DNA from 2 places in the Bradyrhizobium sp. CW1 genome. Region 2 is predicted to be linked to the other one. Evidence: predicted binding sites of a transcription regulator. Region 2 holds the regulator's gene; the other holds the start of a gene.
The links. The regulator LexA, encoded in region 2, represses DNA repair genes until DNA is damaged. The targets are predictions, from matches to a motif close to TGTTCNNNNTGTGTTCNG.

Region 1: the regulator LexA is predicted to act here: its motif matches at 1,522-1,539, upstream of rmuC (DNA recombination protein RmuC).

What each region holds. Positions count from the first base shown of each region.
Region 1 covers NZ_CP064684.1:598,492-601,878, forward strand. The annotation lists partial or broken gene IVB54_RS02765 (GIY-YIG nuclease family protein) at 1-228, opposite strand, end outside; gene rmuC (DNA recombination protein RmuC) at 291-1,490, opposite strand; gene def (peptide deformylase) at 1,662-2,186, shown strand; gene fmt (methionyl-tRNA formyltransferase) at 2,199-3,122, shown strand; gene truA (tRNA pseudouridine(38-40) synthase TruA) at 3,243-3,387, shown strand, end outside.
Region 2 covers NZ_CP064684.1:3,847,524-3,850,910, forward strand. The annotation lists gene IVB54_RS18845 (hypothetical protein) at 32-466, opposite strand; gene lexA (transcriptional repressor LexA) at 961-1,662, opposite strand; gene glp (gephyrin-like molybdotransferase Glp) at 1,839-3,050, opposite strand; gene IVB54_RS18860 (hypothetical protein) at 3,289-3,387, opposite strand, start outside.

The sequences.
Region 1 (3,387 bases), 3.2 Mb from region 2:
GGCGCGCGTCCATTTTTTCAGGCGCTTCTCGCGTTTTATCGCATTCTCGGGATCATCGAATTGCTCGAAATAGACTAGCTTCACAACGCCCTATTCCTTCGTGAAGCTCTCGACTAACTGCAATTTGTGTTCGGCCACACGGCGGATGAGATCGTTCGTTACGCCAATGTAGAGCGTGTCGCCCATCTTGCTGGCGAGAATGTACACGTAGTAGCAGCGCCCGCCCATCTGCCGTCTCTGGGATACTGGGTCGCCCGGTCAAGCCGGGCGACGACAGTGTGTTCTATATTCTACTCCCCCGCCTGGAGCTTCCTCGGGAACAACTCGGCAGCGCCGGTCGCCACGAGATGCGGGGCTTCGGGGGCATCGCTCTTGCTGAAATCGAGCTCTTCGATGCGCCCCGCGCGCTTCTCGATCTTGTCGGCGGAGATCAGGATCTGGCGGACGTCCTCGTTCGCGTCGGCAAAGTGCTTCTGCAATTTCAGCACGCGATCGCGCAGGCGGCCGAGGTCGTCGCCGAGCTTGATCACTTCGGTCTGGATCTGGTCGGCGGCATCGCGCATGCGCGCGTCCTTCATGATCTGCTGCATCACCTGGATTGCGAGCATCAAAAGCGACGGCGACACCAGCACGACGCGGGCGCGATACGCCTTCTGGATCACGTCGTCGAAACCGTCGTGGATCTCGGCGTAGACCGATTCCGACGGCACGAACATCAACGCCATTTCCTGGGTCTCGCCGGCGACGAGATATTTTTCGGCGATGTCGCTGACATGCTTCATCACGTCACCGCGCAGCCGCTGCGTGGCGATGCGCTTTTCCTCGTCGGTGCGCGCATCATGCAGCGCGGTCATCGCCTCCAGCGGAAATTTCGCGTCGATGCAGAGCGGACGCTGGTCGGGCAGGAACACGACGCAGTCCGGACGCTTGCCGGTCGAGAGCGTGAACTGGAACTCGTAGGCGCCCTTCGGCAGACCGTCCTGGACGATCGCTTCCATCCGCGCCTGACCGAAGGCGCCGCGCGACTGCTTGTTGGCGAGCACGTCGCGCAGGGTCGTCACCTGCGTGGTGAGGTCGGTGAGGTTCTTGTGCGCGCTGTCGATGATGCCGAGCCGCTCGTGCAGCGCGTGCAGGCTCTCCATGGTGTTGCGGGTCGAGTGCTCCATGGACTGGCCGACGCGGTGGGTCACCGAATCCAGCCGCTCGTTGACCGCGCGCGCCATGTCGGCCTGGCGGCCGGCCAGCGTCTGGGTCATGGCGTCGACTCGCCCCGAAGCCTCGCTCTGGGCGTGCAGCATCTGGCTGATGCGCTCCTCGAGCTCGTCGGCGCGGATGGCGTTGGCCATCGCGAGTTCCGCGCCGCGCCGCCCTGACCGCGCGATCACGACGGCAATCACGAGCAGCAGGATAAGGACCAGGGCGCCGAAGCCGATCAGCGCGTCCACGGTGCGCACCGGCCAGTCGCCAAGCATGAAAATGATCTCGTTCATGCCCCTGCTTCTAGCCGATTCGCTTCGAGACACGAACGAATAGCGAACATTTATGGTAAATGCTCTGTTAATTTTTATGGTTAACGAAACCTGAAGTTTTATGGTTAGCGGAGGGTTAACGGGGTTCCCGGCCGCATTGACCGCATCGAACGCGCGGCTTAAATCGCGGCCATGGCCCTCAGAGAAATCATCATCCTGCCCGACAAGCAGCTGCGTCTGGTCTCCAAGCCGATCGAGAAGGTCACGCCGGAGATCCGCAAGCTTGCCGACGACATGTTCGAGACCATGTACGACGCGCCCGGCATCGGGCTCGCGGCGATCCAGATCGCGCAGCCGTTGCGGCTGATCACCATGGACCTCGCCAAGCCCGACCAGGACGGCGAGACCAAGCCCGAGCCGCGCGTCTTCATCAATCCGGAAATCATCGCCTCTTCGGAGGACCTGTCGGTCTACGAGGAAGGCTGCCTGTCGATCCCCGAATATTACGAGGAGGTCGAGCGCCCTGCGAAGGTGCGGGTGCGCTACACCGATCTCGACGGCAAGGTGCACGAGGAGGACGCCGAAGGCCTCTACGCCACCTGCATCCAGCACGAGATCGACCATCTCAACGGCGTGCTGTTCGTCGACTATCTGTCAAAGCTCAAGCGCGACCGCGTGCTGAAGAAGTTCGAGAAAGCCGCCAAGCGCGCGGAGTGAGGTTCTCTGTCGATGCCCCTCCGCCTGATCTTCATGGGCACGCCCGATTTCTCCGTGCCGACGCTGCTCGAGCTCGTCGCGCATGGCCACGAGATCGCGGCCGTGTACACGCGCGCGCCGAAGCCCGGCGGACGGCGCGGGCTGCAATTGCAGCCGACCCCGGTGGAAGAGGCCGCGCGAAAGCTCGGTGTGCCCGTGCTGACGCCGAAGACTTTGAAAACGCCGGAGGCGCTGGAAGAGTTTCGCGCCTTTGACGCCGATGCGGCCGTCGTCGTCGCCTATGGCATGATCCTGCCGCAGGCGATCCTCGATGCGCCAAAGCTCGGCTGCTACAACCTGCACGCCTCGCTGCTGCCACGCTGGCGCGGTGCCGCTCCCATCAACCGCGCGATCATGGCCGGCGATGCCGAGAGCGGCGTGATGGTGATGAAGATGGATGTTGGCCTCGACACCGGCGACGTCGCTATGGCGGAACGGCTCGCGATCACGGACAACATGACCGCGCTCGATCTGCACGATCGTCTGTCGCGGCTCGGTGCCGATCTGATGGTGCGCGCCATGGCCGCGCTGGCGCGCGGCGGGCTTCAGCTGAAGCAGCAGAGCGAGGACGGCGTCACCTATGCCGCCAAGATCGACAAGGCCGAGGCGCGGATCGACTGGACCAGGCCCGCGCGCGAGGTGCTGCGCCATATCCACGGCCTGTCGCCGTTTCCCGGCGCCTGGGCCGAACTTGAGAATGCGCGGGTCAAGATCCTGCGCTGCGAGCTGGCGAAAGGCACGGGCGCACCCGGCGAGGTGCTCGACGATCACCTCACCATCGCCTGCGGCGAGGGTGCAATCCGTCTGATCGAGCTCCAGCGCGAAGGCAAGGCACGCATGCAGGCCGCGGACTTTCTGCGCGGCGTGCCGTTGAAGACCGGCGCCAAATTCACCTGACGCTGTCATACCCTGCGAAGGCGGGGTATCCAGTACGCCGAGGCTTCTCGGTCGAACGGATAGGCTGCGGAGTACTGGATTGCCCGGTCGAGCCGGGCGATGACAGCGAAACTGGACAAGATGCCCCGCTACAAGCTCACCATCGAATATGACGGCGCGCCGTTCTTCGGCTGGCAGGTGCAGGAGACGCTGCCCTCGGTGCAGGGCGCGTTGGAGGCCGCTGTGAAGGCGATGACCGGCGCGGATGCGCGCGTCCATGGTGCCG
Region 2 (3,387 bases):
CCTCCGACCTCGTAGCCGGAGGGCGGCTCTGTCAGCCGATCGGCAGGTGCGTGACGGTCGGCTGCCTGTCGGCGGTGATCTGCGCCTTGTGCTCGCGCTCGGTGACCGACTGAGTCACCGGCAGTTGCAGCACCGTCGCGCGCTGGCCTTCGACGAGCTGCGTCACCAGCACGTATTTGCCGTCGGGGAATTCGATCGCATCATGATGGCGGTCGGGAACGTGCGGATCGATCTTGCCGAACTTGCCGACGCGGGAATTGATGGTGCGCGTCCAGATCCAGCGATTGTCGTAGCGGACGTCGTCGGCGAAGGCGAGCTCCGTCCCCGGCAGCAGGCAGACGGCGACGGACGGATCGGCTGCAGAGGCGAAGCCGCGCGTCGAGGTGCCGCGGAAGCTTGTCGTGACGATCGTCTCGCCGACTTCGGCGGGGCGCGACGCGACGGCATGTAGGCTGTAGTCACACATCGGGTGCTCCTCATGCTGGGATAGCAACCCGCGTCTCTTATCGAGGCGCAGGCCTCTATCAGAGTGGAAGCACGAACGCTGTGCTTGGTTGTGGGCAAATCTGCGGCTGGCTTCCGCAAGCCGCGATCACATTATCTTTCCCGAATTCAATAGGAACAAAGCTCGCCGCGATGCATTCGGGAGGCGCGTACGCGAACATTGCCAACTTGGCTGCAACGGCCGAACTTGACCGCTGGTCGCTGTTTCCTCGAACAACCGAGCCGCGAAGCGGTGCTGCTTGAAGCGGTGCTGCTTCGTCGGCGTGGCGAGGAGCCAGCGTTGGAGGAGGGGCCGGATAGTCTGTGCAGAACCAGAAAGGCTATCCAGCCGGAGCGGACGATGATCCGCTCCAATCTCTGACCGGCGATGCCGATCGGAAGCGCGCGAGGCGCCAAGCACCTCCGGCATGAAGTGCTTCCGATATGAAGTACTGCCGATAGAAAGGACTCCCGGTATCAGTACTTCCGGTAAAGCCCGATCAGCTTGCCCTGAATCTTCACCCGGTTGGGCGGCAGGATGCGGACCTCATAGGCCGCGTTGGCGGGCTCGAGCGCGATCGAGGCGCCGCGACGGCGGAAGCGCTTCAGCGTCGCTTCCTCGTCGTCGATCAGCGCCACCACGATGTCGCCGGTATCGGCGCTCTCGTTGCGCTGGATCAGGGCCATGTCGCCGTCGAGAATGCCGGCTTCGACCATCGAGTCGCCGCGCACTTCCAGCGCGTAATGCTCGCCCGAGCCGAGCATGTCAGGCGGTACGCTGATAGTATGGCTGCGGGTCTGCAACGCCTCGATCGGCGTGCCGGCCGCGATGCGGCCCATCACCGGCACCGCGACGGGACGTTCGCCCTCGTCAGCGGGCAGGCTCGCGCTCGCACGCACCTTGCCGAGATTGCCCTCGATGACGCTCGGCGTGAAGCCGCGGCGGCTGCCAGCGGCTGCCTGGAGCTCCGGCAGCTTGATGACTTCAATCGCACGGGCGCGGTTGGGCAGGCGTCGGATGAAGCCACGCTCCTCGAGCGCCGTGATCAGGCGATGGATGCCCGACTTCGAGCGCAGATCGAGCGCATCCTTCATCTCGTCGAAGGAGGGCGGCACGCCGCTTTCCTTCAGACGTTCACTGATGAACCGCAGAAGCTCGTATTGTTTGCGCGTTAACATCTCGACCAAAGTCCCCCGGTTGATGTCGTCCGATTCCGAGACGCTGAATTCGGCCATAAGCCGCTGCATGCTCGAAACAAATCATGAACAGACACTATATGTTCGATACATGTTCCGCAACTGCTTAATTTACCGTGAACAGAGCAAAGTGCGCGGAACGCGCGTTGCGGGGGCGCTCAGACGGGGAGCCGCAACACTTCGCAAGCCGTGCCGGCTTCGGCCTTCGGCGCGAATGGTGCGCGGACGAGAAGTACCTGTGCTGCAGCGAGATTCGCAAGCAGCGAAGAGTCCTGATGATTGACGGGAACAACGACGCGTGTGCCATCGTCACGCTCCTCAAGATGCGCGCGCAGATAGTCCTCGCGCTGGTCGTTGGCGCCGACGTCGCGGCCGAGCACGGCGCGTTCACGGCGATGGTGAATCACTGAACGGCCCGACAGGGCGCGAATCAGCGGCACCATGAACAGGAAAGCGCACACGTAGGACGATACGGGATTGCCCGGCAGGCCGATCACACCCATTGCGCCGAGTCGCCCGTGCATCATCGGCTTGCCTGGCCGCATCGCGATCTTCCAGAACGCCATCGCGATGCCTTCGTCCCGCAGTGCCTGCTGGACCAGATCGTGGTCGCCGACCGATGCGCCGCCGGTCGTGATCAGGACGTCGGCGCCGCTCTCGCGGGCGCGGCGGATGCCGGCGGTGGTGGCCTCGAGCGTGTCGGCGGCAATACCGAGGTCGATGGTCTCGGCGCCCTCGCTGCGGGCGAGCGCGTGCAGGGCGTAGCCGTTGGAATAGACGATCTGGCCGTGGCCGGGCGTGGTGCCCGGCATCACCAGCTCGTCGCCGGTGGCGAGAATCGCGACCTTCGGACGCCTGACAACGGCAAGGTGCGGATGATTCATCCCGGCGGCGAGCGCGAGGTCTCGCTCGGTCAGACGGCTTCCCTTGCGCAGGAGCACGTCGCCCTCGCGGAAATCGACGCCGGCGGGGCGGATGTGCCGGCCGGCGATCGCGGCTTCCTTGATCGTGATGCGCTTGCCGGCGGCGACCGTGTCCTCCTGGATCACGACGGCGTCCGCGCCAAAGGGAATGACGCCGCCGGTGAAGATCCGCACGGCCTCGCCGGCTCCGACCGTCCCCTCGAACGGTCGGCCCGCTGCGACTTCGCCGATGACGGTGAGCTCCGAATCGATCGTCGCGGCGTCGGCCGCGCGCACCGCGTAGCCGTCCATCGCCGACATCGCTTGCGGCGGCTGCGTGCGCCGCGCCACGACGTCACGCGCGAGCACGCGATGGTAGGCCTCGTCGAGGGAAATCATTTCTTCCGGCAGCGGCTCTGCACCCGCCAGCACCGCGGCAAGCGCGTCAGAAACCGGCATCAAGGCCACGGCGAAAACTCCTGCTCGGCACGTTCGGGCGAATGTTCCGCACGTCTTCTAGCCGAGCGCAGGCGCAGAGGCAAAAGCGGCTGAGCAGGCACAGTCATCCCGCCCCTTCACATTGTTCCGGAAGGCAGGATCAAGCGCGTCGCGGCATGATCCGAAGGAGGTCACAGATCGGCAGGAGAGTGGTCATGGAAGCGACGAAAATCATGGCAAGGCGAGAACGCGCCATGGCCTGAATCGATCAGCTCCCTGCCTGCCCGGGAGTTACGTCGGGCGCCTTGGATCCCTGATCCTTGTCGGGCAGCGGGTCGGCTTGGGATTTCAGGTCGGCGGCCTTGCT